DNA from 3 places in the Streptomyces sp. NPDC088923 genome. Region 1 is predicted to be linked to each of the others. Evidence: riboswitches for the same ligand, from Rfam matches in the RefSeq annotation. Region 1 holds a riboswitch; each other region holds the start of a gene.
What was found. Region 1 has a riboswitch for thiamine pyrophosphate ahead of ACIP4O_RS23085 (purine-cytosine permease family protein). Riboswitches for the same ligand answer to the same signal wherever they lie in the genome.
Positions count from the first base shown of each region.

Region 1 (7,453 bases):
TGACCGCCGCGATGCAGACGGGCGTGGCCACGGCCGCGCCCTCCCCCACCGGGAAAGCCGCCTCGGCGGCCAGGCCGGGAGCCCTGCCGGCGAAGCTGTCCCCCGCACAGCGCGCCGAACTCATCGCCAAGGCACAGAAGAAGAGCGCCGCGACCGCCGACGAACTGAGCCTCGGCGCCCAGGAGAAGCTGGTCGTCCGGGATGTGATCAAGGACCAGGACGGCACGCTGCACACGCGCTACGAGCGCACGTACGGCGGACTGCCCGTCCTCGGTGGCGACTTGGTCGTCACCACGAACCCGGCCGGTGAGACCGGCAAGGTCGTGCGGGCCTCGCAGGCGAAGCTCAGCGGCGTGAAGACCACCGCGAAGGTTCCCGCGGCGACCGCGCAGAAGCAGGCGCTCGGCGCGGCGAAGGCGCAGGGGGCCGCGAAGCCGGCGACCGACCAGGCGCCGCGCAAGGTGGTGTGGCTCGCCGAGGGCAAGCCCGTACTCGCCTACGAGACCGTGATCGGCGGGCTCCAGGAGGATGGCACGCCGAGCGAGCTCCACGTCGTGACGGACGCGGCGACGGGCGCGAAGCTGTACGAGTACCAGGGCATCGAGAACGGCACCGCGAACACGCAGTACAGCGGCACCGTGACGATCAACACCACCAAGTCGGGCTCCACGTACAACCTGACGGACTCGACGCGCGGCGGGCACAAGACGTACACGCTCGCGGGCAAGACCTCGGGCACCGGCACGCTCGTCTCCGGTCCCGACGACGTGTGGGGCGACGGGAAGGGCACCACGGCGGAGACGGCGGCGGCCGACGCGGCCTACGGCGCGCAGGAGACCTGGGACTTCTACAAGGACACCTTCGGACGCAGCGGCATCCGCGGTGACGGCGTGGCCGCCTACTCCCGGGTCCACTACGGCAACCAGTACGTCAACGCGTTCTGGGACGACAGCTGCTTCTGCATGACGTACGGGGACGGGGCCGGCAACGCCGCGCCGCTCACCGCCCTCGACGTCGCGGGCCACGAGATGAGCCACGGGGTCACCTCGGAGACCGCGGGCCTCAACTACAGCGGCGAGTCCGGTGGCCTGAACGAGGCGACGAGCGACATCTTCGGCACGGGGGTGGAGTTCTACTCCAACACCGCGACCGACCCCGGTGACTACCTCATCGGCGAGAAGATCGACATCAACGGCGACGGCACGCCGCTGCGCTACATGGACAAGCCCAGCAAGGACGGCGCCTCGGCCGACAACTGGTCGTCCACGCTCGGCAACAAGGACGTGCACTACTCCTCGGGCCCCGCGAACCACTTCTTCTACCTCCTCTCGGAGGGCAGCGGCGCCAAGACCGTCAACGGCGTGAGCTACAACTCGCCGACGTACGACGGCCTTCCGGTCACCGGCATCGGCCGGGACAAGGCGCTCCAGATCTGGTACAAGGCGCTCACCACGCAGTTCACCTCCACCACCAACTACGCGAGTGCCCGTACCGGCACCCTCGCGGCGGCCTCCTCGCTCTACGGGGCGACCTCGGCCGAGTACAAGGCGGTGCAGGACGCCTGGGCGGCGATCAACGTCGGCGCCCGCTCCGGTGGCGGCACGGACCCCGGCAACCCCGGCGGGACGGTGTTCACCTCCAACACCAAGGTCGCGATACCGGACGCCGGTTCGGCGGTCACCTCCTCGATCGCCGTGACGGGCCGCAGCGGCAACGCGCCCTCGAACCTGTCGGTCTCGGTGGACATCACGCACACCTACCGCGGTGACCTCGTGGTCGACCTCGTCGCCCCGAACGGCACGAGCTACCGCCTCAAGAACTCCAGCTCCTCCGACTCGGCCGACAACGTCAAGGCCACCTACACCGTCAACGCCTCCTCGGTCGCCGCGAACGGCACCTGGAAGCTCAAGGTGCAGGACGTCTACTCGGGCGACAAGGGGACCATCAACGGCTGGTCGCTGACCTTCCCGTAAACCCCCTCGCAAGATCTCGGCGGAACTGGACCCCCCGCCGGACGCGGCGCCCCGGCCACCTCAGGTGGCCGGGGCGCGGTCCCGTATCAACTGCCTCTCGCACTAGTGGAGTCCGGAACCGTGCCGGGCCTCCGTCAGCCCACCGCTCCCCACTCCCCCGCGTCCCCCGAGCCCTGAGCCGCCGCGCGCTGCCGGCGGGCCGGCTCGCCCTGGCGGAGGAGGTCCCGGACCACCGCGGTGACCTCCGCCTCGTCCCCGAGGTCCGAGAGCGCCTCGCCCACGTGGGCGAGCAGCGCGGCGACCGCCTCGCCCGCCGGTACGGCCGTACCGCTCTGCGGGTGGACGAGCGAGCCGCCGAGCCCGTACCGCGCCGCCGTCCACAGCGCGGCCGCGACGTCGTGCGCCGGGACGGGCGCGGGAACGCGGCCCGCCGCCCGCTCGCGCAGCGCCGTCACCACGAGCGCGCGCGTGAGCCCGGCCTGCGCGGCGACCTCGCGCACGGTCGGCATGACGTCGGCGACGCGTACCTCCAGCGTCGGGACGTGCGCGGAGGGGCGCGCGAGCCAGTAGGCGTTGCGGGCCCGCTCGGGGAGGACGCCGGTCGCGAAGAGCCTGCGGTGGGTGGCGTCGTAGTCGGCCGCGTCCGCGAAGTACGGCGGGATCTGCGTCGTGGGCCAGCGCGAGAGGACCATCGTGCGCCAGCTCGCGAACCCGGTGTCCACGCCGTGTTCGTACGGGGAGTTCGCCGAGAGGGCGAGGAGCACCGGCAGCCAGGGGCGGACGTGGTCGAGGGCGTGCACCGCGGCCTCGCGGTCGGGGACGCCGACGTGGATGTGGCAGCCGCAGGTCTCGGTGCCCTGGGCGAGGAGCTGGTAGAGCCCGGCGACGTCGCGGTAGTGCGGGGCCGCGGTGGGGGTACGGGGCGGGGCCTGGCGGGCGGCCGTGCCGTGGGCGAGGACGCGGCAGCCGGCCTTCCCGGCCGCCTCGACGAGGCGTTCGCGCGCGGCGGAGACCTCGGCGCGCAGCTCGGGCAGGCCCGCGCACACCGGGCTCGTGGTCTCGATCATGCTGCTGAGCAGTTCGCGTTGCGGGACCGTCACCGCTCCGCCTGGGTGGAGCCGGTGGTGCACGTCGAGTACCCGTTCCGCGGCGTCGACCGGGAGCAGGGTCTCGGCGTCGACCAGCAGGAACTCCTCCTCGACGCCGAGAGTGGGGGGCGCGCTGGGGGCCGGGGGTAAGCCCGCGCCCCCGCTCTGCGTTGGGCTGGCGGGCATGCGGCAGCTCCTTGGGAGTGGAGTGGGACGCGGGGGGCCCGAACGGCGGGCCCCGGGGCCGGGCCCATCCACTTTGCCGCCGGCGGGAAGGACTCAGGAGAGCGCATACGGGGCGCCCCGGCGCACGGAGTCCGTGCTTCCGCGATCCGGGGGCGCGAAGGTCCTTCGCCGCGCGGCGCGACCAGGCGTTACGCTGGCCGCATCACCGGACACGGGGTGCCCACCAGGGGCTGAGATCACACCCGTCGAACCTGAACCAGCTCGTACTGGCGGAGGGATGTCTTCCATGTCATTGCCGCATGCCCCCGGTCGCGCCCCGGAGGGCGCGGCCCTTCAGCAGGCGCGTCCGGCCGCTCGCGTCTTCGGCGGCCGGATGCCCGAGGCGCCCGGCGACCTGCGCGTCGAGGCGCACGGCATCGCGCCCGTGCCCGAGGACCGGCGCTACGGCGGTCCTGGCAGGCTCTTCACGGTGTGGTTCGCGCCGAACCTCACCATGACGGGGGTCTTCACGGGGACCCTCGGCATCGTCCTCGGCCTCGACTTCGCGACCGCGCTCGTCGCGGTCGTCGCGGGCACGCTGCTCGGGGCGGTCCCCGTCGCGTACCTCGGTACGTGGGGCAGCAGGACCGGGGCCGGTCAGCTGCCGCTCTCGCGGCTCGCCTTCGGGCCCGCGGTCGTCCTGCCGGGCATCCTCCAGTGGCTCTCCTCGGTCGCGTGGGACGCGCTCATCGGCCTCTTCGGCGGGGACGCGCTCGCGCGGCTTTTCGGCTGGCCGTTCTGGCTGGGGGTGCTCGTCATGATGGCCGGGCAGGGCCTCGTGGGGGCGCTCGGTTACGAGGCGATCCACCGGCTCCAGAAACTCATGTCCTTCGTCCTCGCGGTGGCCTTCGTGGTCCTGGCGGTGAAGATGCTCGACGGCGTGAGCCCGACGACCAGCGGCAGCGTCCACGGCATGGACCGCTTCGGCGCGATCATGCTGACCAGCACGGTCGCGCTGAGCCTGTCGCTCTCCTGGGCCCCGTACGCGAGCGACTTCAGCCGCTATCTGCCCGCGAAGACCTCGCGCACGCGGATGTTCTGGTACACGCTGCTCGGTGTGAGCCTGTCCTTCGTCGTGGTGCAGACGCTCGGCCTGTGGGGCGCCTCGGTCTTCACCGACCAGACGGCGGGCGGCGTGCAGAAGCTGCTCGGCGGGGGCTGGCTCGGCGGCTTCGGGCTGCTCGCCGTCGCGCTCGCGGCGCTGTGCAGCAACGCGATGAACGACTACAGCGGCTCGCTCGCGCTCCAGACGGTCGGCGTGCGCGTCCCGCGCCCGTTCGCGGCAGCCGGCGCCGCGGCGCTCGGGCTTCCGCTCGTGCTGTGGATGCACGCCGCCGACACGACCGCGCGCTTCCAGAACGTACTGCTCTTCGTGGGCTACTGGATTCCGGGGTTCTTCGCCGTCGTCGTCGTGGACTGGCGCGCGCGGGCCCGGGAGAGGGCGCGTACGGGTACGGCACTCGACCTCGCCGCCGAGAGCGCGCGCCCCGTGCCGTGGTGGCCGGCGCCCCTCGCCTTCCTCGTCGGTTTCGCCGCCGCCGTGCCGTTCATGAACACCTCGCTGTACGCGGGGCCGGTCGCCGACGCGCTGCACGGCGCCGACCTCGCGTACTACGTCGCCTTCCTGGTGGCGCTGCTCGTCTACGCCCCGCTGCGGCTGCGCACCCGGCGCGACCGCGCCTCCGTCTGACCCCCCCCTGGAGCTCCCTCATGTCCCCGCTGGAAACAAGCCGCGCCGCGCTCGCGCGGGTACGCGGCGCCGAGCCGCTCGTGCAGTGCCTGACCAACACCGTCGTCACGAACTTCACCGCGAACGCGTTGCTCGCGCTCGGGGCCTCGCCCGCGATGGTCGACGTCCCCGGGGAGGCGGACGCCTTCGCGCGGGTCGCGGGCGGAGTCCTCGTCAATCTCGGCACGCCGCACGCCGAGCAGCGCGCCGCGATGACGGAGGCGGCGACGGCGGCGCGCGAGGCGGGCACGCCGTGGGTGCTCGACCCGGTCGCGATCGGCGCGCTCCCGGTGCGTACGCCGCTCGCGCACGAGCTGCTCGCGCTCGGCCCCACCGTCGTACGGGGCAACGCCTCCGAGATCCTGGCGCTCGCGGGCGCCGGGGCGGGCGGGCGCGGCGTGGACGCGGCCGAGAAGGTCGAGCAGGCGGCGGAGGCGGCGCGGGAGCTGGCCCGGACGAGCGGCGCGGTCGTCGCGGTCTCGGGACCCGTGGACCTCGTGACGGACGGGGCGCGGACGGTGCGGATCGCGAACGGGGACGTGTTGCTCACGAAGGTGACGGGCGGCGGTTGCGCGCTCGGCGCGGTGATGGCGGCCTTCGCGGCGGTGACGGAGGACGCGCTCGACGCGACGGTGGCGGCGGTGACGACGTACACGGTCGCGGCGGAGCTGGCGGTGGCCGGGGACCGCCCGGGCCCTGGGACCTTCGCGGTCCGCTTCCTGGACGCGCTCGCCGCCGTGGGGGACGGGGATCTCGTGGCACGGGCGGCATTGTCGTGAGCCCGGACCTCTCGGTGTACCTGGTGACCGACACCGCGCAGTGCGCCGCGCGCGGCCGGACCGTCGCGGAGACGGTCGCCGCCGCTGTCGCGGGCGGGGTCACCGCGGTGCAGGTGCGCGAGAAGGACGCGGGCGGGCGGGCGTTCCTGGAGCAGGTGCGCGCGGTGGCCGTTGTCCTCCCGGCGCACGTGACGCTGCTCGTCAACGACCGCGTCGACGTCTACCTCGCGGCCCGCGCCGCCGGGGCGCGCGTGCACGGCGTCCACGTGGGCCAGTCGGACCTGCCGGTCGCGGCGGTACGGGAGCTGATCGGCGCGGACGCGCTGCTCGGCCTGAGCGCGGCCACTCCCGGGGAACTGGCCGACGCCGCCGGCGCGCGGGTGGACCATGTCGGTGTCGGCGCGCTGCACACGACGACCACGAAGGCGGACGCGCCGCCCGCGCTCGGTGTCGAGGGCTTCGCGCGCCTGCTCGCGCCCCCGGGTCTCCCCCCCGCGGTCGCGATCGGCGGCGTGGTCCCCGCCGATCTCCCGGCGCTGCGCCGGGCGGGCGCGGCGGGCGCGGCGATCGTCTCGGGGATCTGCGCGGCGGCCGACCCCGAGGCGGCGGCGCGGGAGTACGTGGCCGCGTGGGAACGGGGCGCGGCCTGAGGGGGACGTCAGCGGACGCTTCTTCTCGTCCGGGGACTGTCTGGAGCTGGTCCGGCCGGACGAGGGGGCCTTCATCGACCCCGCCTCGGTGGCGGTCATGGTGACCGAGGCGAGGATCGTCACCGGCTGAGGTCCGGTTCCCCGGCCGGGACGGGAAGTCCCGGCCGGGCCCGCCGCCTCACGCCACGCCCGCCGCCTCCGCCACCTTCGCGCGCTCGTGCTTCCAGTAGCCGGAGAAGGTGATGCGGTCCTTCGGGAGCCCGGCGGCGACGAGGTGGCGGCGGCCCTCGGTGGCGAGGCGGGACTCACCGACGACGTAGGCGTAGCCGGTCGGGGCGAAGGCCGTGCGGCGGCGCAGCTCGGCGAGGACGGCTTCGCCGGGTACGGCATGGGCGTCGTCGCGGACCACCCAGACGACCTCCATGCCCGCGGGTGCGTCGAGGTCCCTGCGGTCGGCGTCGAGCGGGACCTCGACGAGAGCACGGCCCGTCGTGTGCGCGGGCAGCGAGCGCAGGATGCCCGCGACGGCGGGCAGGCCGCTCTCGTCGGCGACGAGGTGCACCTCGCTGGCGTCCTCGGGGCGGTCGAAGATGGCGCCCTGGTCGTAGAGCGCGACGGGGTCGCCGGGCCGGACCGCGCAGGCCCAGATCGCCGCCGCGCCCTCGGGCTCACCGCTCGGGCCGCAGTGCACGACGAAGTCGATGTCCAGTTCACCGGTCTCGGGACGGAAGCCCGCGACGGTGTAGTTGGCGCAGTGCGGGCGGACCTCCTCGGGAATCGCGAAGTACGGCTCCCACCAGCGCTGGCCGGAGAGTTCGGGCAGCTCGAAGCCCTGCTGGTGGGCGAGACGCACGAAGAGGCGGAACCAGTGGTCGTGTCCCAGGTAGGGGAACTCCGCGAACTGGGGGCCCGTCACCGTCACGCGCTGCATGGACGGGGTGAGCCGCGCGCTGCGGAGCACCTCGCCGCGGAACAGGGTCGGGTTCTTCGGCATCAGCCGGGGGTTCTT
Region 1 is NZ_JBIVIO010000006.1:183,533-190,985, forward strand. Features, by position in the region: gene ACIP4O_RS23075 (M4 family metallopeptidase) at 1-1,973, shown strand, start outside; gene ACIP4O_RS23080 (glutamate--cysteine ligase) at 2,108-3,247, opposite strand; TPP riboswitch at 3,450-3,542, shown strand; gene ACIP4O_RS23085 (purine-cytosine permease family protein) at 3,534-4,976, shown strand; gene thiM (hydroxyethylthiazole kinase) at 4,997-5,794, shown strand; gene thiE (thiamine phosphate synthase) at 5,791-6,444, shown strand; gene ACIP4O_RS23100 (siderophore-interacting protein) at 6,623-7,453, opposite strand, start outside.

Region 2 (7,453 bases), on a different contig from region 1:
GCCGCCCGAGACCGTGCCACCCGCCGGTCCCGAGGCCCCCGTGGACGAGGACTACACCCCCACCGAACGCGATCTGCCCGTCATCGGCTCGCAGCCGGAACCCGCCTCGCAGCCGCACACGAACGGCCCCGGGCCGCTCTACGTCGTCGGCGACGTACACGGATACCTCGACGAGCTCGTCGCCGCCCTCCAGGAGCAGGGCCTCCTCGACGAGGAAGCCCGCTGGGCGGCGGGCAATGCCCGGCTCTGGTTCCTCGGCGACTTCACCGACCGGGGACCCGACGGCATCGGGGTCATCGACCTCGTCATGCGCCTCTCGGCCGAGGCCGCCGCGGCCGGCGGCTACTGCAAGGCCCTCATGGGCAACCACGAGCTGCTCCTCCTCGGCGCCCGCCGCTTCGGCGACACCCCGGTCAGCTCCGGAGCGGGCACCGCCACCTTCCAGGCGGCCTGGCTCCTCAACGGCGGTCAGAAGACGGACATGGACCGCCTCCAGGACGTCCACCTCCAGTGGATGTCCCGGCTCGACGCGATCGTGGAGGAGGACGAGCACCTGCTCGTGCACTCCGACACCACCGCCTATCTCGACTACGGCTCCACGATCGAGGCCGTCAACGACACGATCCACGACGTCCTCACGCGCAACGATCCGGACGAGTGCTGGGATCTCTTCCGCAAGTTCACCAAGCGCTTCGCCTTCCGTGACGAGCGGACAGGGCCCGAGGCGGTACGTGAGCTGCTCGACACCTTCGGCGGCTCCCGCATCGTCCACGGCCACAGCCCCATCCCGTACCTCCTCGGCGACGTCGGCACCGAGGACGGCGAGGAGACCCCGCGCCCGGTGATCGAGGACGCGCACATCTACGCGGACCGGCTGGCCGTCGCGATGGACGGCGGTGTGACCATGGCAGGGACGCTGCTGGTACGTCAGGTGCCCTTCCCGGCCTGACACCAGGCCCGGCCCGGCCCCGCCGGGTACCCCCGCTGCTCCCTGGCGCCGCACCGTCGGGCCCCCGCAGCCCGCACCGTACGGACTCGCCCCGCCCGCACCGTACGGCTGCCGCCACCCCGTACCGCCGCCGTGCGGCCCGTCCCGCACGCCCTCGTACCAACCCCACCCGCCCGCACTCCGTCCCCGCTCCGGCGCACCGACGATCCCCCGCCGCCCCGCGCACAGGCACGCCCACCGCCCGTACGCCCCTCCCTGCCTGCCCGGACAGGCGCGCCACCCGGCGTGCGGGGGGCGCACGTGCCGCCGCGTCCCCCTGTACGACTGGTCAATTTCCGGAAACACCCTGTTACCCTGCGCCGTCCCCGGCCTACCATCGCCTTATCCGTAGCAGGCTCTCCTCCGCTTCCGCCCTCTGCCCGCACCCAGCGGGCGCCTTGGCCCTACGGAGCATCGGGGGATGCACATGAACAGCGCTCCGCACTTGCTGCCCGAGGACCACCCCGAGTTCGAGCGAGTTCTCGACGAGGCCCTGCGCCAGGCCGTACCGCGGCCGGCCGCGCCGGACCCCGACCGGCAGCTCCCCGCCACGCGGCTGAAGGCCCTGGCGCTCGGCTCGGCAGGTCTTATCGCGGCCACCGCCGCGCCCGAGTACCGGCACTACGTCAGAGTGCGCGAGGACCTGCGGATACGCACGGCCGGGGATACCGGCCAAGCCGAGGTGCCGGTGCGGGCGCAAGAGGCCGGAGGGCTCGCCGCGGCGCTCGGCGAGGTGACCGAGGCCTCGGGTGCCGGGGCTGTCGCCGTGGTCGCCGCGCTCACCCCCGTGCTCGCCGGGGTCGCCGCCGTCGTCCTGCTGCTCATCGGCTACCTGCTGCGGCTCGTGGACAGCGAGCACGTCATCGGCGACGCCCTGCTCACCGCCGGCTGGATCTTCGCCGTCCTCGCCGCCGCCGCCATCCTCATCGCCGGGGTCGCCCTGCTTCTCGCCGCCCTGCGCAACGGCGCCACGGCACTCCCCGCCGACCCGCGCCGTCCGCGCACCGCCGAACCCGATCCCGAGACCGAGGCAGTGGACCGGGCCCGCGCCGACTGGCGACGCGCCCTTCTGGAGAAGGGATTCCTGCCCTTCTTCCAAGAGCACGCGGACGTCCAGGAGTACGGCGGGGACGACCGCCCGGGCGGGGAGGACCCCGTGCAGGACGGTCCCGTGCACAGCCGTAGCGGCCCTTCCCGGATGCCGCGCCTCGGTTACCACCGCCCCGGCTTCAGCAGCCCCGAGGCGGACGGCGAGGCGGCCTCCCGTCCTCGCTACTCCAGCCCCGATTTCAGCAGCCCCGACTTCGGCGGTCCGGAACACCGCCCGGATTAAGCGATGTTTCACGTGAAACATCGCAAGCCGTCACCCACGCACGGGCATCCCCCGCCCGCACCCGCACCCGCACCCGCACCCGCACCCGCACCCGCACGCAGGAAAGCCCGATGTTTCACGTGAAACACCGAAGTGGATGTTTCACGTGAAACATCGGGCCCCGAGGGGAATCCCCCGCGCTACAGCTTCCCGCCGGTCAGCCGCGTGAGCGGCCCCACCGCCCGTACCCCGGACTTCCGTCCCGCGAGGAACGAGGCCGTGGCCACCGTCAGCAGCCCGGCGCCCGCGGTTGTCACGGCCACCTTGTGCTCGCGGACCGTGCCCCAAGCCGTGCCCGCCGAGGCGACGGCCTTCTCCGAGACCTCGGAGACCTTGCGCCGCCCGGCGTCCACACCCGTCCTCGCCTTCGCTTCCACACGCTTGCCCGCCGCTCCGGCGGCGCGCGCACGTTCCCGCGCCGTCTCGGCGGCCTGTTCCGTCTTCGCCCCGGCCGCGGAGAGCGCCGCATCGGCCTTCTCCGACGCCGTCGCCGCCACCGGGGCATCTTCGGTCCCGGGCGCGGAGGCCGAAGCGGCCACGGCGTCGCGGGAGTGCTTGGTCTGCGGGTTCTCTCCAGTCATGGCCTGCGGGTTGCCGCTCACCACCGGAGGAAACCCGCGACCGCGCGGCGAAGTGTGCCCAGAACCGGTCCGGGCCCTTCCGGAAGGAGCCCGGAGCCACCCGCCCGGAGCCCTCCGCTCACGCGGCCGACGGCAGCCTCACTCCGCCAGCGGCAGATACACGCGGTTCCCCGTAGCGGCGAACTCCCGCGACTTCTCCATCATCCCGGCCGCGATCTCCTCCTTGCTCAGCTCCGTACCGTCCTCCGCGCCGAAGCGCTCGCTGATGTCCCTGCTGATCCGCATCGAGCAGAACTTGGGCCCGCACATGGAGCAGAAGTGCGCGGTCTTCGCCGGTTCGGCGGGCAAGGTCTCGTCGTGGAAGGACCGCGCCGTCTCCGGATCGAGCGACAGGTTGAACTGGTCCTCCCACCGGAAGTCGAAGCGCGCCTGCGAGAGCGCGTCGTCCCATTCCCGCGCCCCCGGGTGGCCCTTGGCCAGATCGGCGGCGTGAGCGGCGATCTTGTACGTGATGACCCCGGTCTTCACGTCGTCCCTGTCGGGAAGCCCGAGGTGTTCCTTGGGCGTCACGTAGCAGAGCATCGCGGTGCCCCACCACGCGATCATCGCGGCGCCGATGCCGGAGGTGATGTGGTCGTAGCCCGGCGCGACGTCCGTCGTGAGCGGCCCGAGCGTGTAGAACGGCGCTCCGTCGCACAGTTCCTGCTGAAGCTCCACGTTCTCCTTGATCTTGTGCATCGGTACATGCCCGGGGCCCTCGACCATCGTCTGCACGCCGTGCCCGCGGGCCACCGCCGTGAGTTCGCCGAGCGTGCGCAGCTCGGCGAACTGCGCCTCGTCGTTGGCGTCCGCGACGGAGCCGGGCCGCAAGCCGTCCCCGAGCGAGAACGTCACGTCGTACGCCGCGAGGATCTCGCACAGCTCCTCGAAGTGCTCGTACAGGAAGGACTCCTGGTGGTGCGCGAGGCACCACGCCGCCATGATGGAACCGCCGCGCGAGACGATTCCGGTGGTCCGGCGCGCGGTGAGCGGTACGTACGCGAGCCGCACCCCCGCGTGCACGGTCATGTAGTCGACGCCCTGCTCGGCCTGTTCCACGATCGTGTCGCGGTACAGCTCCCAGCTCAGCTCCTCCGCCTTCCCCCCGGTCTTCTCCAGCGCCTGGTAGAGCGGCACGGTGCCAATGGGGACAGGGGAGTTGCGCAGAATCCACTCCCGGGTGGTGTGGATGTCGCGGCCCGTCGAAAGGTCCATGACGGTGTCGGCGCCCCAGCGCGTCGCCCACGTCATCTTCTCCACCTCCTCCTCGATCGAGGAGGTGACCGCCGAGTTGCCGATGTTCGCGTTGATCTTCACGAGGAACCGCTTGCCGATGACCATCGGCTCGCTCTCGGGGTGATTGATGTTCGCGGGAAGTACGGCCCGCCCGGCGGCCAGTTCCTCGCGTACGACCTCGGGGGCGACGCCCTCGCGCAACGCCGCGTACTCCATCTCCGGCGTGATCTCGCCCCGCCGGGCGTACGCGAGCTGCGTCACCGGCGTCGCCGAGCGGGCGCGACGCGGACGGCGCGAGCGCCCGGGGAAGACCGCGTCGAGCCGGCGCGCCCCGCCACGCGGAACGGTGTGCTGCGGGCCGTCGTCCTCCGGCCGTACCCCGCGACCGGGATACGTCTCGGTGTCGCCGCGCGCCGCGATCCACGGCGCGCGCGGCGTGTCGAGCCCGCGCCGTACGTCCGTGGTGACGGACGGATCGGTGTACGGGCCCGAGGTGTCGTACAGCGTCAGCGCGCGGCCGTCGCTCAGGTGCACCCTCCGCACGGGCACCCGCAGCCCCGCCCGTTCGCCCTCGATGTACGCCTTGTGCGCACCGAGGGCGCGAGCGGGTGCGGTGGTGTCGTGCTCCTGTGCGGAGGCAGGAATGTGCGCGTCCGATGTGGTCATGAGACCTACTCCCTACGCCGGCATTACCCGGTAACAGGTTCAGCGGTCGGCGCAGCGTTTCGTCCTCCGGCCGCGTGTGCGGTCGTACGAGGAGATCAGCGCCCTCTCAGCCCGGTGCTCCGAGCTCCCGCGGGGACAAATCGCGTCCCACGCTAGCGCCCGTCCTGGCGTGCTGGCCAGAGGGCCCCCTCGGTTCTTGCGATGATCGGCCAGTGACGACGCCACCTCCCACGCCTCAGGCGCCCCCACCGTCCCCCTCGCCCCCCTCGTCCCCCGAGAGCCGCCCCCCAGGTCACGAGCACGGCCACAGCCACGGTCCGGCGACTCCCGGTTCGCGACGGCTGCGGGTGGTCATCGCGGCTGTCCTGGTCCCCTTCGCCGCAGCAGTCGTCGCCGGACTGGTCCTGCTGTGGCCCGGGGCTCCGGGGGCGCACCAGCGGACGGGTGTCGGCTTCGACCGGCAGACCGTCAGCGGCGTGGTCACCGCTATCGAGCACGTCGGCTGCGACGACGTGGCCGGGGGCGGGGGCTCGGGGCAGGGGAGCGGAGGGGGCGGGGCGCAGGACCCCTCGTCCGGTGGTACGGGCACGACGGCATCCGGCGGTGCGGGCGCGTCGACGCCGTCGAGCGGGGCTGGTGGCGCGGGACCTGGCGCGGCGTCGGGGGAGCACGCGGCGGGCGTCTGCGAGCAGGCGACGGTCGAGGTCACCGAGGGGAAGGACAAGGGGCACCGCTACCCCGAGCTGGTCCGCCCCGACGCCTCGCGACGGCTCCACGCGGGTCAAAAGGTCGTCCTCGCCTACGCGCCCGACGCGCCGCGTGAACTCCAGTACTCCGTCACGGATGTGGGCCGTACCCCGCCGATGGTGCTGCTCGCCGCGGTCTTCGCGCTCGTCGTCGTGGCGGTGGGAAGACTGCGGGGGCTCATGGCCCTCGTGGCGCTCGCCGTGAGCTTCCTGGTGCTGACCTTCTTCATCCTGCCCGCGATCCTGGAGGGGTCGAACCCGCTCGTCGTGGCGGTGGTCGGCGCGAGCGCCATCATGCTGATCGCGCTCTACCTGTGCCACGGCCTCAGCGCGCGCACCTCCGTCGCGGTGCTCGGCACGCTCACCTCGCTCCTGCTCATCGGGGTACTGGGTTCGCTCTTCATCGGCTGGGCGGCGCTCACCGGCAACACCGACGACAACACGGGCCTCATCCACGGGCTCTACCCGCACATCGACATGAGCGGGCTGCTCCTCGCGGGGGTGCTCATCGGCTCGCTCGGTGTGCTCGACGACGTGACGGTCACGCAGACCTCGGCCGTCTGGGAGCTGCACCAGGCCGATCCCGGCATGACGCGGCGCGCGCTGTACCGCGCGGGGCTCAGGATCGGCCGCGACCACATCGCCTCGGTGGTCAACACGCTGGTCCTCGCCTACGCGGGGGCGGCGCTGCCGCTCCTGCTGCTCTTCTCGCTCGCGCGCAGCGACGTGGGCGCGGTCGCGACGAGCGAACTCGTCGGTGAGGAGATCGTGCGGACGCTCGTCGGCTCGATCGGTCTCGTCGCCTCGGTGCCGGTCACGACGGCGCTCGCGACCCTCGTGGTCTCGGCGGACCGTGTTCCGCACCCGTCGTCGTCCGACGCTCAGGGCGTGCCGCCACGCCCTGAGGTGCCCGGCCCCGTATCCGCGGGGCGGCTGCTCGGGGGCGGCGGACGCCGCAGGAAACGCTGAGGGGCGGCGGCGCGGCACGCACGAGGGGCGGGCGGCCCGCACAGGCACGAGAGACGGGCAGGCGGCGACAGGCACGAGAGGCGGGCGCCGCTGAGCCTGGAGGCTGGCTCAGCCCGCGCTCGGCTCCTCGGCCAGGATGCGGTGCAGGGCGTCGTCGAGGTGGCTCTCGAAGTCGGCACAGGCACGCTCCTCGCCCAGCGGGACGAGGCGGTCGGTCCGGTCGAGGAAGGCGACGATGGGCGCCATCCCCACCCGGAAGAGCGCCTGATCGGTGCCGACCTGGAGCCTGATGTGCAGTTCTCCGGGGCCCTCCCCGTCGAGCAGGGGCTCCGGCTCGACGGGCGAGACCCGTACATCCCCGTCGCCGCAAGCCTCGTCGATCCCGTCCGCGAGCAGTTCGCGCCCGAACGTCCACGAGACCGGGGCATCACCGGGCAGGTGGAAGGTAAGCCGTACCGCGTAGGGATCGGCGGCCTCGTAGCGAAGCTCGACGGGGATACGGAACGAGAGCTCCTCGGAAACGAGGAAGCTCATCATGACCTCTGCCTGTACGGACTCGCGCATCGCCAACCCCGTCGATTGCCGTCACCTTGCCAGGGGCAAATCCCCTGACACTCCTGACACCTAGCTCAGTGAACACATCACATCACAGCGCGTGATCCCGCCGTTGCTGATTGCGAGAAGAAACGTGCGGGAAAATCCGTCCGAGCCGTTTTCGGTCGGGCGATTCGTGGAATCCCCGCCACCGATCACCCGTATTCCGGCTGCCCCCAGGCGTTCCGCACATGCAAGGCACGCGGGGATTTCCCCACGTTCACCCCTTCGGCCCGCACGGACCATACGAACACACCGGCCC
Region 2 is NZ_JBIVIO010000001.1:123,620-131,072, reverse strand. Features, by position in the region: gene ACIP4O_RS00705 (metallophosphoesterase family protein) at 1-949, shown strand, start outside; gene ACIP4O_RS00700 (hypothetical protein) at 1,410-2,321, shown strand; gene ACIP4O_RS00695 (hypothetical protein) at 2,501-2,941, opposite strand; gene thiC (phosphomethylpyrimidine synthase ThiC) at 3,080-4,882, opposite strand; TPP riboswitch at 4,875-5,023, opposite strand; gene ACIP4O_RS00685 (YibE/F family protein) at 5,095-6,597, shown strand; gene ACIP4O_RS00680 (SsgA family sporulation/cell division regulator) at 6,706-7,161, opposite strand.
Region 2: it holds a riboswitch for thiamine pyrophosphate, as region 1 does, so the genes downstream of both, thiC (phosphomethylpyrimidine synthase ThiC) here and ACIP4O_RS23085 (purine-cytosine permease family protein) in region 1, are expected to answer to the same signal.

Region 3 (7,453 bases), on a different contig from region 1:
GTCCTCGTCGAGCTGAAGTGCGAGACCGACTTCGTCGCCAAGGGCGAGAAGTTCCAGGCCGTCGCCAACACGCTCGCCGAGCACATCGCGAAGTCGTCCCCCGCCGACCTGGAGGCGCTGCTCGCCTCCGAGATCGAGGCCGGCAAGACCGTCCAGGCGTACGTGGACGAGGCCAACGCCAACCTCGGCGAGAAGATCGTCCTCGACCGCTTCGCGCAGTTCTCCGGCGGCTACGTCGCGGCGTACATGCACCGCACGATGCCCGACCTGCCGCCGCAGATCGGTGTCCTCGTCGAGCTCGACAAGGAGAACGCCGAGGTCGCCAAGGACGTCGCGCAGCACATCGCCGCCTTCAGCCCGAAGTACCTCTCGCGCGAGGACGTCCCGGCCGAGGTCGTCGAGTCCGAGCGTCGCGTCGCCGAGGAGACCTCGCGCAACGAGGGCAAGCCCGAGGCCGCGCTCCCCAAGATCGTCGAGGGTCGCGTCAACGGCTTCTTCAAGGAGGTCACCCTCCTCGACCAGCCGTTCGCCAAGGACAACAAGAAGTCCGTCAAGAAGGTCCTGGACGAGGCCGGTGTCACCCTGAAGCGCTTCGTGCGCATCAAGGTCGGCATCTGAGTCCGCACCACGACCGGCTCGGCGTCCCGCCCGGCATGCGCCGGAGGGGACGCGGAGCTTCTTGTCCCGTACCCCACAGGGCGCGGGACGAGGCGCTGATCTGACGAGGAGGCCATTGCCGTGCACGGGGTGCCCACGACGCCCGCCGGCAATGGCCTTCTTGCTATGTGCATCACGAGGAGAACCCCATGACGACGGCCGAAGCCGATAAAACCACCGATTCCAGCGTGCACGGCAAGGGCGCCGGCCGCTTCTTGCTGAAGCTGTCCGGTGAGGCGTTCGCCGGTGGTGGCGGGCTCGGGGTCGACCCCGACGTGGTGCACACCATCGCGCGCGAGATCGCCGCCGTCGTACGCGACGGCGCCCAGATCGCCGTCGTCATCGGCGGGGGCAACTTCTTCCGCGGCGCCGAGCTCCAGCAGCGCGGCATGGACCGCGCGCGCTCCGACTACATGGGCATGCTCGGCACCGTCATGAACTGCCTCGCTCTCCAGGACTTCCTGGAGAAGGAGGGCATCGACTCCCGCGTCCAGACGGCGATCACGATGGGGCAGGTGGCCGAGCCGTACATCCCGCTGCGCGCCGTGCGGCACCTGGAGAAGGGACGCGTCGTCATCTTCGGCGCCGGCATGGGAATGCCGTACTTCTCCACCGACACCACCGCCGCGCAGCGCGCCCTGGAGATCCACGCCGAAGCCCTCCTCATGGGCAAGAACGGCGTGGACGGCGTCTACGACTCGGACCCGAAGACCAACGCCGACGCCGTCAAGTTCGACGCCCTCGGCTACGGCGAGGTCATCACGCGCGACCTCAAGGTCGCCGACATGACCGCCATCACCCTCTGCCGCGACAACAAGCTCCCGATCCTCGTCTTCGAGCTGCTGACCGCGGGCAATATCGCCCGGGCGGTCAAGGGTGAGAAGATCGGCACGCTCGTGAGCGACCAGGGCACTCGGGCCTGACCGCCGCGTGCTCCGGCCGCCCTCGCGGGCGAGCACGGAGCGCCGTCGCCGAGTGACGGGATGGACAAAGCCCCGTCGCTCGGACACCGTGCAGTACGGAAGCGACGCAGCCGGACCTGTGCGCCTCTCGCCCCCGCGGCGGGACGAACCTCATCAGGCCAACTCAAGACACGCAGGAGCAAGTGGTGATCGAAGAGATCCTCCTCGAAGCAGAGGAGAAGATGGAGAAGGCCGTGGTGGTCGCCAAGGAGGACTTGGCCGCCATTCGTACCGGTCGCGCGCACCCCGCGATGTTCAACAAGATCGTCGCGGACTACTACGGGGCGATGACGCCGATCAACCAGCTCGCCTCGTTCTCGGTGCCCGAGCCCCGTATGGCCGTCGTGACCCCGTTCGACAAGAGCGCGCTGCGCAACATCGAGCAGGCCATCCGCGACTCGGACCTCGGCGTCAACCCGAGCAACGACGGACATATCATCCGGGTGGTCTTCCCCGAGCTGACCGAGGAACGCCGCAAGGAGTTCATCAAGGTCGCACGGACCAAGGGCGAGGACGCGCGCGTCTCGATCCGCGCCGTGCGCCGCAAGGCCAAGGACGCCCTCGACAAGCTGGTCAAGGACAAGGAGACCGGCGAGGACGAGGTGCGCCGCGCGGAGAAGGAGCTCGACGACACCACCGCGAAGTACGTCGCGCAGGTGGACGAGCTGCTCAAGCACAAGGAATCCGAGCTGCTTGAGGTCTGATGAACGACTCCTCCTGGGACGCGCCGCCCCGTACCGGATACGGCGAGCCGTGGCCCACCTCCGGACAGGGGGCTGCCTCGGCGGGTCCCGTGTACGAAGCGCATGACGTCCAAGAGACTCGGCCCATGCCCATCGTGCCCGACGTACCCGCGAACGGCGGCGACCAGGACGACGACCGGGGGGCCGCTCGGCTGAGTGGTCCCCTGTTCCGCGACGAGGTGCCGCGGGAGCCCGGCCGACCCGAGCCCGTACCCCCCGTCTCCCCGGCCGCGCAGTCGTCCCCGACGCCTGTGCAGCCGTCCTCCGCACCGAGCCCCGGCAGGCAGAAGAAGAGCGCCGGCCGGAACCTGGGGGCGGCCATAGGGGTCGGTCTCGGTCTCGGGGTCGTTGTCGTCGCGTCGTTGTTCATCGTCAAGGCCGTCTTCGTCGGCGTCATAGCGCTCGCCGTCGTCGTCGGCCTGTGGGAACTGACCTCCCGCCTCGCCGAGCGCAAGCAGATCAAGGCGCCGCTGATCCCGCTCGCCGCGGGCGGCGTCGCGATGGTCGTCGCGGGCTACGTGCGGGGCGCCGAGGGCGCGTGGGTGGCGATGGCGCTGACGGCGCTCGTCGTGCTCGTGTGGCGGATGTTCCAGCCGCCGGAGGGCTACCTGCGGGACGTCACGGCGGGCGTGTTCGCGACGTTCTACGTGCCGTTCCTCGCGACGTTCGTCGCGCTGCTGCTCACCGCGGACGACGGGCCGCGGCGCGTGCTGCTCTTCCTCGTGCTCACTGTCGTCAGCGACACCGGGGCCTACGCGGTGGGCTGGCGCTTCGGCACGCACAAGCTCGCGCCCCGCATCAGCCCGGGCAAGACGCGCGAAGGTCTCCTGGGCGCGGTGAGCTTCGCGATGGTCGCCGGGGCGCTGCTGATGCAGTTCATGATCGACGACGGGCAGTGGTGGCAGGGGCTGCTCCTCGGCCTGGCCGTCGCTGCCAGCGCCACCCTGGGCGACCTCGGTGAGTCCATGATCAAGCGGGACCTGGGGATCAAGGACATGGGGACGTTGCTTCCCGGCCACGGCGGCATCATGGACCGGCTCGACTCGCTGCTGCCCACGGCGCCCGTCGTGTGGCTACTGCTCGTCCTGTTCGTCGGCTCGGGCTGAGCTCCGGGTGGCTCGGGCCGAGGTCTGGCTCGGGCTCGGACCGGTGTCCGTCCTTCGGCTCGGGGAGTGGTCCGGGCGCGCGTTACGCTGAAAGGGTCCGCCGTGACGTACGGCGGACCCTTTCGTGTACGGGCTCACGCCGCGTCGCGCCCAGCGGGGCGACGTCGCGCGCCCCGTACGCCGCCCCCGAGGCGCCCACCCGGCGCGTCGTCGCGTCCCCAGGGGCGCGCGGCGCCGCACCGTATCTGAGGAGTACTGGCCCATGCCGCCCGCACCGGGAGAACTCACCTTCGTCGCGCCGCGCGGTGCCAAGAAGCCCCCTCGTCACCTCGCCGACCTCAGCCCCGCCGAGCGCAAGGAGGCCGTCGCCGCCATCGGCGAGAAGCCCTTCCGCGCCAAGCAGCTCTCGCAGCACTACTTCGCGCGCTACGCGCAAGACCCGGCGCAGTGGACCGACATCCCCGCCGCGGCGCGGGGGCGGCTCCAGGAGCAACTGCTGCCCGAGCTGATGTCGGTCGTGCGGCATATCTCGTGCGACGACGACACGACGCGCAAGACGCTGTGGCGCCTCTTCGACGGCACGCTCGTCGAATCGGTACTTATGCGCTACCCGGACCGCGTCACCATGTGCATCTCCTCCCAGGCGGGCTGCGGGATGAACTGCCCGTTCTGCGCGACAGGGCAGGCCGGGCTCGACCGCAATCTCTCGACGGCCGAGATCGTGCACCAGATCGTCGAGGGCATGCGCGCGCTGCGTGACGGGGAGATTCCCGGCGGGCCGGCGAGGCTCTCCAACATCGTCTTCATGGGGATGGGGGAGCCGCTCGCCAACTACAACCGCGTCGTGGGCGCGATCCGCAGGCTCACCGACCCGGAGCCTGACGGGCTCGGGCTCTCGCAGCGCGGCATCACCGTATCCACGGTGGGCCTGGTGCCCGCGATCCATCGTTTCGCGGACGAGGGGTTCAAGTGCAGGCTCGCGGTCTCTTTGCACGCTCCGGACGACGAACTGCGGGACACGCTGGTGCCGGTCAACACGCGGTGGAAGGTCCGTGAGGTCCTGGACGCCGCGTGGGAGTACGCGGAGAAGTCGGGGCGGCGCGTGTCGATCGAGTACGCGCTCATCCGCGACATCAACGACCAGGCGTGGCGGGGCGACCTTCTGGGCCGGCTCCTGAAGAACAAGCGCGTGCACGTCAACCTGATTCCGCTCAATCCGACGCCCGGGTCGAAGTGGACCGCGTCGCGGCCGGAGGACGAGCGCGCCTTCGTGGACGCGATCGCGGCGCACGGTGTGCCGGTGACGGTGCGCGACACGCGGGGACAGGAGATCGACGGGGCGTGCGGGCAGCTGGCGGCGGCGGAACGCTGAGCACCGCGCGACGGGGTGTGGGCGCTCCGGCGGTGGCGTGGTGCCGCGGTGGTGAGGTGCGGCGTGGCGGTGGAGCGCGCGGCGTGTGGAGGACGCGGCGCGGCGGTGGAGCGCGCGGCGTGTGCAGGGCGCGGCGTGGGCAGCGTGGGCTGTGCAGGGACGCGTCGCGCGTAGGGGACGCCGCGTGCACGGCGCGGGCCCGCGCGCGACGTAGCGATAGGGTGTGCGAGCACCATCGCTCGCGGCGTGTCCGGGAGCGCGACATCTTCATACTCCGTACGACGTACACATTCCGACAGGGGAGCGCCGCAGCGCTGAGAGTGCGACATCACACCGGCAGTCGGTGTATAGGTCGCAGACCCTCTGAACCTCGCCCGGGTCATTCCGGGTAGGGAGTTCGGTCACCACTCGTGCTGTTGTGCCCTGCCCGCGGCCCCGTCGGCCGCGGGCAGGGCCGCGTCTTCTCCTGGCCAACCCCAGGAGGAATCCATGACCACCCGACGCAGGACCGTCGCCGCCATCATCGCCGCGGGTCTGGCTGCTACAAGCCTCGCCGCCTGTGGCGACGACTCGGGGTCCGATACCGGCTCGTCGAGCGGCAAGACGGTCACCCTCGTCAGCCACGACTCCTTCGCTGCCTCCAAGAGCGTGCTGAAAAAGTTCGAGCAGAAAACCGGGTACCGCCTCAAGGTCCTCAAGAGCGGCGACGCGGGCCAAGCGGTGAACCAGGCCGTCCTCACCAAGGGACACCCCCAGGGCGACGTCTTCTTCGGCGTCGACAACACGCTGCTGTCCCGCGCCCTGGAGCAAGGCGTCTTCCAGCCGTACGAGGCAAAGGGGCTCTCCGCCGTCCCCGCCGATATCCAGCTCGACGGCAAGCGGCACCGCGTCACCCCCGTCGACACGGGCGATATATGCGTCAACTATGACAAGAAGTACTTCAAGGACGAGAAGCTCGACCCGCCGCAGAGCCTCGACGACCTCGCCGACCCTGCCTACAAGAACCTGCTCGTCACGGAGAACACGGCGACATCCTCGCCGGGGCTCGGCTTCCTCCTCGGCAGCGTCGCGCAGTACGGGGAGCAGGGCTGGAAGTCGTACTGGAAGAAACTTCGCGACAACGGGGTCAAGGTCGTCGACAGCTGGGAGCAGGCGTACAACGAGGAGTTCTCGGGCTCCTCGGGGGGCCGCAAGGCCGGCGGCGACCGGCCGCTCGTCGTCTCGTACGCCTCCAGCCCGCCCGTCGAGGTCCTCTACGCGGACCCGCGCCCCAAGGACGCACCCACGGGCGTCGCGACCGGGACGTGCTTCCGGCAGACGGAGTTCGCGGGTCTGCTCGATGGTGCGCCCAACCCGGAGGGCGGCAAGGCGCTCCTCGATTTCCTCCTGAGCGACACCTTCCAGCGGGACATGCCGCTCCAGATGTTCGTCAATCCGGTCGTCAAGGGGACGCCGCTGCCGGATGTGTTCACGCGGTACGGAGCGGACGCCGACGGAGCGCGGACCGTCGCGCCGCAGAAGATCGCCGAGCACCGTGAGGACTGGATCAACGCCTGGACCTCACTGGTCGTCAAGTGAGGCCCCGCGGGACGTCGCGAGAGGCGTCGCACGAGGGACCCGTACGCGGCGTACGTCGCGGGGACACGTCGCGACGTCCCGCGCGACGTCGCCTCGCCGCGGCACGTCCCGTGACGCGACGTCGCGTCACCGTGCTGCTCCTCGTCGCGGGGCCCACCCTCTTCTTCGGCCTGTTCTTCGGCTATCCCGTCGCGGCGATCGTGGGTCGTGGGCTGCACACCTCGGCGGGGTGGCAGCTCGGCGCCGTCGCCGATGTCCTGGGGCGACGCGACATACGCGACGTGCTCTGGTTCACCACGTGGCAGGCACTGGCGTCCACGGCGCTCACCCTCCTCCTCGCCCTGCCCGGGGCGTACGTCTTCGCGCGCTTCGCTTTTCCCGGGAAAGGCGTGCTGCGCGCCGTCGTCACAGTGCCGTTCGTTCTGCCCACAGTCGTGGTCGGCAGTGCATTCCTCGCCGTGCTCGGACGCGGCGGGCTGTTGGACGAGCTGTGGGGTGTACGGCTCGACACGACGGTGTGGGCGATCCTCGCGGCCCACGTCTTCTTCAACTACTCCGTCGTGGTGCGCACGGTGGGCGGTTTGTGGGCGCAGTTGGACACGCGGCAGGAGGACGCCGCGCGCACCCTGGGCGCTTCGCGCTGGCGGGCCTGGCGGGCGGTCACGCTGCCGGCGCTCGCTCCCGCCGTGGCGTCGGCGGCGTTGATGGTGTTCCTGTTCACCTTCACGTCTTTCGGGATCGTGCAGATCCTCGGGGGCCCGGGCTACTCGACGCTGGAGGTGGAGATCTACCGGCAGACGGCGCAGCTGCTCGATCTCTCCACGGCAGCGGTGCTGACGCTCGTCCAGCTGGGCGCGGTCGTCATGGTGCTGGCCCTCCACGCGTGGGTGGTGCGCAGGGGGGAGAGCACGTTGCGGCTCGTGGACCCGTCGCGTACGGCGCGGCGGCCACGCGGCGTGGCGCAGTGGACGCTGCTCAGCGGCGTCCTGGGCGTCGTCGCGGTACTTCTCGTACTGCCGCTCGCCGTGCTCGTCC
Region 3 is NZ_JBIVIO010000002.1:877,230-884,682, forward strand. Features, by position in the region: gene tsf (translation elongation factor Ts) at 1-618, shown strand, start outside; gene pyrH (UMP kinase) at 807-1,580, shown strand; gene frr (ribosome recycling factor) at 1,766-2,323, shown strand; gene ACIP4O_RS15085 (phosphatidate cytidylyltransferase) at 2,323-3,468, shown strand; gene rlmN (23S rRNA (adenine(2503)-C(2))-methyltransferase RlmN) at 3,731-4,840, shown strand; TPP riboswitch at 5,128-5,253, shown strand; gene ACIP4O_RS15095 (thiamine ABC transporter substrate binding subunit) at 5,330-6,418, shown strand; gene ACIP4O_RS15100 (ABC transporter permease) at 6,529-7,453, shown strand, end outside.
Region 3: it holds a riboswitch for thiamine pyrophosphate, as region 1 does, so the genes downstream of both, ACIP4O_RS15095 (thiamine ABC transporter substrate binding subunit) here and ACIP4O_RS23085 (purine-cytosine permease family protein) in region 1, are expected to answer to the same signal.